DNA from 2 places in the Streptomyces sp. NBC_01775 genome. Region 2 is predicted to be linked to the other one. Evidence: riboswitches for the same ligand, from Rfam matches in the RefSeq annotation. Region 2 holds a riboswitch; the other holds the start of a gene.
What was found. A riboswitch is a leader RNA that binds a small molecule or an ion and turns the genes downstream of it on or off. The one in region 2 is predicted to bind S-adenosylmethionine.

Region 1 (5,530 bases), 1.8 Mb from region 2:
GCCGCACCACCCGATGCCCCGCTCCCCCTCCGGGAACCGGCGGACCGCGCGCCGCGCCGGGGCCTCCTCCTGCTGATGGCCACGGCCACCGGACTCTCCTGCGCGGGCAACTACTTCGCGCAGCCCCTCCTCGACCTGATCACCCGCGACCTGCACATCAGCAGCACCCTGGCGGGTCTGATCGTGACCGCCTCCCAACTCGGGTACGCGCTGGGCCTGCTGCTGATCGTCCCGCTCGGCGACGTGCTCGACCGGCGCCGCCTCGCGGTGACCCTGATGGCGGCGACCGCGCTCTTCCTCGCACTGACGGCCGCCGCGCCCAACGGCCCCGCGCTGCTGGCGGGAACCGTCGCGGTGGCGCTGACGGCGGTGGGCGCACAGGTCGTCGTCGGCTACGCGGCGGCGCTGGTGCCGGACGCGGCGCGCGGTCAGGCGGTGGCGACCGTGATGTCCGGCATCCTGCTGGGCGGGCTGCTCGCCCGCACCGTCTCCGGCGCGCTGGCCACGCTCGGCGGCTGGCGCACCGTGTACTGGGTCAGCGCGATACCCGTGGCGGTGATGGCACTGCTGCTGCACCGCTTCTTGCCGCGCGTCCGCCCGACGGCCCGGCTTTCCTACCCGGCCCTGCTGCGCTCGTCCTTCTCCCTGCTGCGCGAGGTACCGCTGCTGCGCCGGCGCTCGGCACTCAGCGCCCTCGCCTTCGCCTCCTACAGCGGCCAGATCACCGCGGTGACCTTCCTGCTCGCCCGCCCGCCCTTCGGCTGGTCGGAGGGGGAGATCGGGCTGGTGGGACTCCTCGGCGTCATCGGCGTGCTGGCGATGACCTTCGCGGGACGGCTCAACGACCGCGGCTACGTCCAGCACGTGACCGGCTTCGGCATCCTCACGCTCGGCGGCGGCTGGCTGCTGATGCTCGCCGGAGAACGCTCCCTGCCGTGGCTGGCGCTCGGCGTGGTGGCGCTGAACATCGGCCAGCAGGCGGTGCTCAACAGCAGCCAGACCGTGCTGTACGCGCTGCGCCCCGAGGCCCGGAACCGCCTCAACTCCGTCTTCATGACCAGCTTCTTCATCGGCGGCGCCACCGGTTCGGCCCTGACGGCCGTGATCTGGGCGCGCGGCGGCTGGAGCGGAGTGTGCGCCCTGGGAGCCGCGCTGGCGGCGGGCGCGCTGGCGCTGTGGGCACTGGAACGGATCGCCGCGGCGCGCGCCTGAGCCACGCGGCCGAACCGTGACGGCATATACATCAAGAGCTATATCGACACAGGGAGTTGAGCGGCATGACACTGCGCATCGCGGTCTTCGGAGCTGCGGGCAACGTCGGCAGCCGGGTCGTCACCGAGGCGCTCGCCCGGGGCCACGAGGTCACGGCGGTCGTCCGCGACCCCGTCCGCTTCCCCGCCCTGCACCCCTCGGCCGCGCACCGGGTGGGCGACGCGGCCGACGCCGGTGACGTGGCGGCGCTGAGCGACGGACACGACCTGGTCGTCGGCGCCACCCGCCCGGCGCCGGGCAACGAGGACGGGCTGACCATGGCCGCCCGGGGCCTGCTCGCGGGGACCGGCGCCACCGGCGTACGGCTGCTGCTCGTCGGCGGAGCCGGCAGCCTGACCGTGCCCGGCACGGGCGGCACGGTCCGCGCCGCCGACGACCCGCGCTTCGTGCCCCCGCAGTGGCGGGCGATCGCCCGCGCCTGCGACAAGCAGCTCGCCATCTGCCTGCATCACGCGCCGCCCCAGGCGGACTGGGCGTATCTGAGCCCGCCCGCGCTGCTGGAGCCCGGCACGCGCACGGGCCGCTACCGCCTCGGCGGGGACGAGCTCCTCCTGGACGCCGAGGGCCGCTCCGCGATCTCCATGGAGGACCTGGCGGTCGCCCTGGTGGACGAGGCGGAGCGGCCCGAGCACCACAGGGCCCGCTTCACGGTGGCCTACTGAACCCCGTGCCCCGGACCCCTGGGGGCAGAGCCGCGCTCAGGCAGCCACGTCCTGCGGGACGCAGCGGCCGTCCTCCGTACGGTAGTTCCAGCGCGCGCCGTCGCGGACCAGCTGCCGTACGGCGGCGACGAAGCGGTCCACGTGCTCGTCGGGGGTCCCGGCGCCGAAGCTGACGCGGATCGCGTTCAGCGAGCGCTCGCCGGGAGCCGCCTCCGGGGCGCCGCACTCGCCGGGGGTGTCCCCCTGCTGGCCGAGGAGGGTGCGCAGCAGCGGGTGGGCGCAGAAGAGGCCGTCGCGCACCCCGATGCCGTGCTCGGCCGAGAGCGCGGCGGCGAAGTGCGAGCTGTTCCAGCCCTCGACGACGAAGGAGAGCACCCCGACCTGGTCGGCGCCCTCTCCGAAGAGGGAGAGGACGGTGACCTCGGGCACGTCGGCGAGCCCCGCGCGCAGCTTGGCCAGCAGCTCCTCCTCGCGGGCCACCAGGCTGTCGAACCCGGCCTCGGTCAGGGCGCGGCAGGCCGAGGCGAGGGCGTAGGCGCCGATCACGTTGGGCGAACCGGCCTCGTGCCGCGCGGCGTTGGTGTGCCACTCCACGTCGACCCCGCCGTCGGTACGCCGCTCCACCCGGCGGCTGGCGCCGCCGCCCGCGAGGTAGGGCTCGGCCTCGCGCAGCCAGTCGGCCCGGCCCGCGAGCACCCCGGCGCCGAAGGGCGCGTACAGCTTGTGTCCGGAGAGGGCCACCCAGTCGACCTCCAGCTCCCCCAGGTCCACGGGCCGGTGCGGGGCGAGCTGCGCGGCGTCCAGCACGATGCGGGCCCCGTGCCGGTGCGCGGCACGCGCCAGCTCGCGCACCGGCCAGACCTCGCCGGTGACGTTGGAGGCGCCGGTGACGCACACCAGCTTGGGGCCGGCGGGCGCGCCGTGCAGCGCGGACTCCAAGGTGGCGACGGCCTGCTCGGGCGAGCGGGGCGCGTCCAGGTAGGTCACGTCGTGGCTGCGCCACGGCAGCAGTGAGGCGTGGTGCTCGGTCTCGAACACGAACACCCGGGTACCGGCCGGGAGCACGGCCGAGAGCAGGTTGAGGGAGTCGGTGGTGGCGCGGGTGAAGACGACCTGGTCGCCCTCCCGGCAGCCGAGGAACTCGGCGACGGCCTGCCTGCTCTGCTCGAACAGCTCGGTGGAGAGCTGGGAGAGGTAGCCGGCACCCCGGTGGACGCTGCCGTAGTACGGCGCGTAGGCGGCGATGTCGTCCCACACCCGCTGGAGCGCCGGGGCGCTGGCGGCGTAGTCGAGCGCGGCGTAGGTCACCTCGCCACCGGTCACCAGCGGGACGCGCACATCGCGGCCGAGGACGGCGAGGGGGGAGCCATGGGCGGCCGGGGCGGCGGGAGTGTTCGGGGCGTCCGGGGCGTCCGGGGCGGCGGAACAGGAGCCGCCGGGGGCCTCGACGGAGGAAGAAACCGGGGCAAAAGCACTGGCGAAGGACATGAGGTCTCCCATGAGCAGAGCGCGCGCACGGCGGAAACACGTACGGCGGTGAAGGTGAAGGTGGCGACGACTGCCGGAGGTACCGGCGATACGGATACCGGAGGTACGGAACCGGGGAAGGGGCCGAAGAGCCGGACCGGGAACGGTCCGACGGCCCTATCGCATTCGCTGGCTCACAGAAGACTCCCTCGTAGACCAGGGACCCTGGAATGAGGGACCCGCGCTTGCCGCGGACCTTGCTGTCCTACGGCCTGGTCATCACCCGGGGCACCCCGCCACGGACGGAGGGTTGCCGGACAGCGGGCCGGGGCCTTGATCGCTGTCGCTCGTGACCTGGTCGAGGAGTATGCCACAGCCCCCTGATCCCGCACACGGCCCCGTCCGCATGCCGGACAGGGCCCCTCGGGCCCATGACTCGTCGGACATCACCCCTGACGCCCAGCCCTTGACGCCCGCACTCGGACCCACACGCGCTTGCCCCCAGCGGTCGGCACATAGCCGAAGCCCTCAGCCATCTCGCGCCGACGCAAGCTCGGATCCGAGCTCAAGGCACTCCGCGAAGCAGCTGGCATCCCGGTCGACCGAGCAGCGAAGCGCATCCACGGCGACAACACGAAGATGAGCCGCCTGGAGACAGGCCGCCAGCGCATCACGCGCCTGGAGTTGGAGGCGCTGCTGGAGCTGTACGGGGTGAAGGACGCGCGCCTGCGCGAGGGGCTGACGGCCCTCTCAATCGAGGCACATAAGCGCAGTTGGTGGCGCCAGTACGGGGAGATGCTGGACCCCAGCTTCCAAGAGGCCCTGAGCATGGAGAGCGACGCGGAGCAGATCTGCGTGTTCGATCCGCAGCTCATCCCGGGACTCCTTCAGACGAGGGCATATGCGGCCACCGTAATCAGCCAGCTTCCTCCCCAACTGATCGACACAGAGGTCGAATCGCACGTGTCGGTTCGTCTGGCGCGGCAGGAAATTCTCGCGAGAGAGCGACCGCCGCACTACGTCTGCGTGGTGACGGAAAGCGCGCTGCGCCAGGAGATCGGGGGCCGGAAGGTCATGGCGGAGCAGCTATGGCATCTGACGAAAGTGAGTAAGCCGCCGCGTCGCACGATCCAGGTGCTGCCCTACGCCCAAGGCGTGCATCTGGGCTTGATGGGCGGATTCCTCATCTACTCGTATCCCGAACCCATGGACCTGGATGTGGTGAACGTAGAGTATTTGGATGGCGCTCTATACCTTGAGGACGATGCGCCGGTCAAGCGCTACAGGATGGCGTTTGACCAAATCCGGTCATCAGCTCTGTCCACGCGTCAGTCCATGAATCTGATCTCCGACATCGCGAGAGATCTCGACTCAGAGTGAAGGACCAAGGATCATGCTGCGACACATCACCGACGGCACCTGGTACACGTCCTCCTACACCAGCAATGCTGGCGCCAACTGCGTGGAGTGCCGACACCTCGGCGCAGCCACCGTCGCGGTCCGCGACTCCAAGAACCGCTCGCTCGGAGCATTCCACTGCGGTGCCGACGCCTGGACCGCGTTCATCAGCGCCCTCAAGGGCGCGGAGGCGCAACCGCAGGCGGCGCGAACTCACGTGTAGGGCAACCGAATTCAGCTTGAGTCATGAGGGCTGAGCCACTCAGCCGCACTCACCCCGCTACGCGGCCCGCCCGGCGCGAGCCACCCGCTCGGTCTCGGTGACGCGGCGCGCCAGCGTCTCCAGTACCGAGGGGTGGGCCGCGAGCGGCGCCGCCACCGTGTCGGCGCCGCTGGCCGCGAGGCGTTCGGCGAAGACGCCGGGGGCCAGCAGCCAGGTGGCGACGGCCACCCGGCGGGCGCCCGACGCGCGCAGCCGGGCGACCGTCGCGGCGACGGAGGGCTCGGCGGTGGCGGCCCAGGCGACGGGCACCGGGCGGTGCAGCAGGCGGCCCAGGAGCCCGGCCATGGTGTGCGCCTCGGCGCGGGCCTCTGGGTCGCTGGAGCCGGCGGCGGCGAGCACGACGCTGTCCCCCTCGCGTACGTCCGCCGCTGCGAGACGGTCGGCCAGCGCGGGCAGGAGCGCGGGATCGGCGCCCAGCGCGGGGGTCGCCAGCACCTCGGCGGCGCCC
Region 2 (5,530 bases):
ACCACCCCGCTCTTGTGACGCGGTTTGCCTTCCGTGCCCCGTGGTACGCGGGGTGACGAGCAGCCGCCAACATCACACGTGGAGCATGAACACGTCAATACCCGCTCAAAACAGTCCACTTGATAACGAAACGCCAGTCCGAGGCACACAGAAAGGGGCCGCACCCTTGAGGTGCGACCCCTTCCCTAAGTTCTGCGCAGTCCGGCGCTCAGCCGGTCACGCGGACCATGTCCGCCTGCGGCCCCTTCTGACCCTGCGAGATCTCGAACTCGACCCGCTGCCCTTCATCCAGGGTGCGGTAACCGTCCATCTGGATCGCGCTGTAGTGGACGAACACGTCCGCACCACCGTCGACCGCGATGAAGCCGTACCCCTTCTCCGCGTTGAACCACTTGACGGTGCCCTGAGCCATTCCTAACTCCCCTATTACTGGCCCTTGCGCGGATCCGCACTTCGCGAACCCGGGTCAGACCTCACCCCCAGTAACCGAGGGTGTGCGCCGGAACGCGTCGACCGCCGCTGAATGTATCTGCACGGACGCCCTGTGCAACAGGTCAATCGGACGAGAATTCTGGGCACGTCCGATCGGAAATAACCGCTCAACTGCGGGTAGAGCAGGGCAAGTCGGGCCGGGCATAGAGGGTCAACACGACAATTGACACGCCGTTTTCGGCAACAACTTGCCGCGTTCTCATATGCGTTCGGCAAAGACCACTGAGGGCCGAAGGAGGGACTTCCGCAACTCTACCGCCTCCCGAAACACGGAATCGCCCCTTCCGGATGACTATCCGAGAGGGGCGATTCCGTTTGTGTGCGGCCAGGCCGGAAGATCAACCACCCGCCACCGCGGGAATGATCGAAACGCCCGCGCCGTCGGGAGTCGGAGTCTCCAGCCCCTGCTCAAAGCGGACGTCGTCGTCATTGACGTAGACATTCACGAACCGGCGCAGCTTGCCCGCGTCGTCCAGTACCCGGGCACTGATCCCGGTGTGGTTCTTCTCCAGATCCGCCAGCACCTCAGAGAGGGTTCCGCCTTCGGCAGAGACTTCCGCCTGGCCGCCGGTGTAGGTCCGCAGGATGGTCGGGATTCGGACATTCACGCTCATGTTGATCTTCCTTAAGGTAGAGAGGACCTAGCCCCTGCCCTTCCCGCTTCTGGCAGAGAGGGCGCCCCACATACCCCCAGTTCAGGCAATCGCGCCAGCGAGCTCATCCTCAAGAGCCGGACAGGCTTGTTGCCCGGGGGGTCCTAGGGGGCGGAGCCCCTCTAGCGGGGGGCCGTTGGGGGGCAGAGCCTCCCCAACGGCCGTCCGGCGAGGACAAGGGGGAAAGGGGCGAAGCCCCAGAAACAGGTTCAGGCCAGTCCGGCGTCACGGAACGCGTCAAGAGACGGCGCGATAACAGCGGAGGGCCCAGCCGTAGGCGCAACGGCATCAAGCGTCTTCAAGCCATCCCCAGTGTTCAGCACCACAGTGCTGAGCGAGGGATCAAGCGCCCCACTCTCAAGAAGCTTGCGCGTCACGCCCAGCGTGACGCCCCCCGCGGTCTCCGCGAAGACCCCCTCCGTCCGCGCCAGCAACTTCATCGCATCGACGATCTGCGAGTCGTTCACGTCCTCGACAGCCCCGCCGCTCCGGCGGCAGATGTCGATGACGTACGGCCCGTCGGCCGGGTCACCGATGGCGAGGGACTTCGCGATCGTGTCGGGCCGCCGCACGGGCCGAACCGCGTTCGTCCCGTCCTTGAAGGCGCGGGACACCGGCGAGCACCCCTCCGCCTGTGCGGCGAAGATCCGAACCGGCTTGTCCTCGACGAGCCCCAGCTCGATCAGCTCCCGCAGCCCCTTGTCGATCTTCACCAGCTGGCAGCCGGAGGCGACGGGGATGACGAGCTGGTCGGGCAGCTTCCAGCCGAGCTGCTCGCAGATCTCGTACGCGAGGGACTTGGAGCCCTCGGCGTAGAAGGGGCGCAGGTTGACGTTGGTGAAGCCCCAGCCCTCGCCGAGCGGGTCGCCGATCAGCTCGGAGCAGAAGCGGTTCACATCGTCGTAGGTGCCGTCGATGGCGACGAGGTCACCGCCGTAGATGGCGGCCATCACGACCTTGCTCTGCTCCAGCCCGTCGGGGATGAACACGCACGAGCGCAGCCCGGCGCGCGAGGCCGCGGCGCCGACAGCGCCCGCGAGGTTGCCCGTGGAGGAGCAGGACAAGGTGGTGAAGCCGAACGCGCGGGCCGCCTCCAGGGCGATGGCGACCGGGCGGTCCTTGAAGGAGTGCGTGGGGTTGCCGGAGTCGTCCTTGACGTACAGGCCGCCGGTGACGCCCAGCTCGGCGGCGAGCCGGTCGGCCTTCACCAGCTGGGTGAAGCCGGGGTTCAGGTTCGGCTTCTCGGCGACGTCGGCGGGCACCGGCAGCAGCGGGGCGTAGCGCCACATCGAGGCGGGCCCGGCCTCGATGCGCGCGCGCAGGGCCTCGGGGTCGCCGGTGGGCAGCTCGTAGGCCACCTCGAGGGGGCCGAAACACTCCAGGCACACGAAGCTCGGGCCGAGCGGAGTGCGGGTGCCGCACTCCCGACAGGAGAGGGCGACGGCGGCGCCGAGCGAGGGTCCGTCGGCGGAGGCGCCGGAAACACCGGAGTCGCCGGAGGCGGGAGTGGCGGAGGCGCCGGAAGTGGTGCTTGAAACTGTCTGCACAGCCATGGAGGCGAGGCCCTTTCTCCTCATCTTCCCCGTGGCGGATTTCGTCACGGGCCGGAATTGGCACCTTCCCCACGTAGGCGGTCTCGCCTGTGAGTGTCCGCGCACGCGCGGACCGCGGGATGGTTGCCGGGGCTTCAACGGGCCGTTCCCTCTGCCCCTCTGGATGAGCTGCTCTATGGCACCGGCCGGCACAGGCCACCCGGGCGTTTGTCGCGCGGACCCCGGCATGCGGGGGTCGTGCACGTTGTTCAAGACTGTAACCGACGGCGGTACGGCTCGAGACAGACGTCCGCACCGCGAGATGGATCACAGGAGGGCGCGCACGTGCTCGATGAAGTGGGGCAATGGCTGCGCAGCCGGTCCTGGAGCGCGGCCGACCGGCCGCTTGACCTGCTGCTGGCGGCCAAGCGCCGCAAGGGCACGACCGTCAGCGTGGTATTGCCCGCACTGGACGAGGAGGCCACCGTGGGCGAGATCGTCTCGGTCATCCGCCGCGAGCTGGCCTCCAGCGCGGTTCCGCTGGTGGACGAGCTGGTCGTCATGGACTCCGGCTCGACGGACCGCACGGCCGAGGTCGCGGGGGCGGCCGGCGCCAAGGTCGTCCACCGCGACGAGGTGCTCCCCCGGCTGCCCGCGCTGCCCGGCAAGGGCGAGGTGCTGTGGCGCTCGCTGCTGGCCACCCACGGCGACATCGTCTGCTTCGTGGACGCCGACCTGAGCGAGTTCTCGGCCGACTTCGTCTCCGGCATCGTCGGCCCGCTGCTGACCGATCCGCAGCTCCAGTTCGTCAAGGCCATGTACGACCGTCCGCTGCGCGACAGCCCCGCGGGCGGCGGCCGGGTGACCGAGCTGGTGGCCCGGCCGCTGCTGAACCTGCACTGGCCGCTGCTGGCGGGCATGGTCCAGCCGCTGGGCGGCGAGTACGCGGTCCGCCGCGGCCTGCTGGAGCGGCTGCCGTTCCCCGTCGGCTACGGGGTGGAGCTGGCGCTGCTCATCGACGCGCTGGACCTGGTGGGGCTGGACGCGCTGGCGCAGGTCGACGTCGGCGTACGCCGCCACCGGCACCAGGACGGGCCGGCGCTGGGCCGGATGGCGACGGCGATCTACGCGACGGCGCAGCGGCGGCTGTGCTGGCCGGAGCCCGGGCCCGGCGGCCTCCCCCTGACCCAGTTCGAGCGCGACCAGGCCGGCACCTTCGTACCGCGCGACCACCTCCTGCGTACCGAGGAGCGGCCCCCGATGCGCACGGTGCCCGAGTACCGGCCGGGCTGGGCGGCCTGATGAGGCCGGCTCCGGCCGCGCCGGCGGCCGGAGGCTCTTCCCGGACGGCCGGAGGCTCGTTCGGCCTCACGCACGTTTGAGCGGTTCCGGCGGCGGCTAAGCTCCGCGCATGGTCGCTGACACAACGTCGCAGGTACTCGTCGCGTCCAACCGCGGTCCCGTCTCCTTCTCGGCGGACGAGGACGGCACGCTCACCGCCAAGCGGGGCGGCGGCGGTCTCGTCTCCGGCCTCTCCGCCATCGGGCCCGAGACCGACGCCGTATGGGTGTGCGCGGCCCTCGGCGACGGTGACCGCGAGGCGGTACGCCGCTTCGCGGGCCGGCTCGACCCCTCGGACACCGGCGGTCAGACCGTACGGATGCTCGACATCCCCGCCGCCACCTTCGAGGCCGCGTACCAGGGCGTCGCCAACTCCGTGCTGTGGTTCACCCACCACATGCTGTACCAGACCCCGTTGGAGCCCGCCTTCGACGAGGACTTCGCCCGGCAGTGGACGGCGTACGAGGAGTACAACGCGGCCTTCGCCGACGCGCTCGCCGAAGAGGCCGCCCAGGGCGCGACCGTCCTGGTGCAGGACTACCACCTCACGCTCGTCCCCGGGCTGCTGCGCGAGCGGCGCCCCGACCTGCGGATCGGCCACTTCTCGCACACCCCCTGGGCACCGGCCGACTACTACCGGCTGCTGCCCGACGAGGTGGCCGCGCGGGTGCTGCGCGGCATGCTCGGCGCCGACCGCGCGGCCTTCCTCACCCGGCGCTGGGCGCGGCTGTTCACCGAGTGCTGCGAGCGGGTGCTGGGCGCCACGGTCACCGACGACGGGATCACTTACGAGGGCCGCACCACGCGGATCGGCGTCCACCCACTGGGCGCGGACGCGGACTTCCTGCGCGAGCGTGCCTACCGCGAGGACGTCACCGCGCGGATGGCGCAGCTGCGCGAGCAGATCGGCACGGCGCCGGACGGGAGCCCGCGCCGCACCGTCGTCCGTGTGGACCGCACCGAGCTGTCCAAGAACATCGTGCGCGGCCTGTACGCGTACCGCCGCCTGCTCCTGGACCACCCCGAGTGGCGCGAGCACGTGGTGCACCTGGCCTTCGCCTACCCCTCGCGGCAGGACCTGGCGGTCTACCGCGACTACACGGCCGAGGTCTCCCGGGTCGCCGACGGCGTCAACGCCGAGTTCGGCACCCCCGGCTGGACGCCGGTCGTCCTCCACGTCAAGGACGACTTCGCGCGCTCCCTGGCCGCCTACCGGCTGGCCGACGTGGCGCTGGTCAACCCCATCAGGGACGGGATGAACCTGGTGGCCAAGGAGATCCCCGTCGTGTCCGAGGAGGGCTGCGCCCTGGTGCTCTCGCGGGAGGCCGGGGCGTACGAGGAGATGGGCGAGGACGCGCTCTGTGTGAACCCCTTCGACATCACGTCCACCGCCGCGGCGCTGCGGACGGCCCTCACGATGGACCCCGCCGACCGCCAGGAGCGCACCAAGCGCCTGTCCGCCACGGCCACCGCCCACCCGCCCACCCGCTGGCTCCTGGACCAGCTGACGGA

Region 1: another riboswitch for S-adenosylmethionine. It lies ahead of OHB04_RS30785 (aminotransferase class V-fold PLP-dependent enzyme); the one in region 2 lies ahead of thrC (threonine synthase).

The regions. Positions count from the first base shown of each region.
Region 1 covers NZ_CP109104.1:6,925,696-6,931,225, reverse strand. Annotated here, with positions in the region: gene OHB04_RS30795 (MFS transporter) at 76-1,212, shown strand; gene OHB04_RS30790 (NAD(P)-dependent oxidoreductase) at 1,284-1,934, shown strand; gene OHB04_RS30785 (aminotransferase class V-fold PLP-dependent enzyme) at 1,971-3,422, opposite strand; SAM riboswitch class IV at 3,638-3,756, opposite strand; gene OHB04_RS30780 (helix-turn-helix domain-containing protein) at 3,936-4,781, shown strand; gene OHB04_RS30775 (DUF397 domain-containing protein) at 4,795-5,022, shown strand; gene OHB04_RS30770 (sirohydrochlorin chelatase) at 5,080-5,530, opposite strand, start outside.
Region 2 covers NZ_CP109104.1:5,154,468-5,159,997, reverse strand. Annotated here, with positions in the region: gene OHB04_RS23105 (cold-shock protein) at 209-412, opposite strand; gene OHB04_RS23100 (MoaD/ThiS family protein) at 831-1,106, opposite strand; gene thrC (threonine synthase) at 1,355-2,698, opposite strand; SAM riboswitch class I at 2,716-2,868, opposite strand; gene OHB04_RS23090 (glucosyl-3-phosphoglycerate synthase) at 3,023-3,979, shown strand; gene OHB04_RS23085 (alpha,alpha-trehalose-phosphate synthase (UDP-forming)) at 4,089-5,530, shown strand, end outside.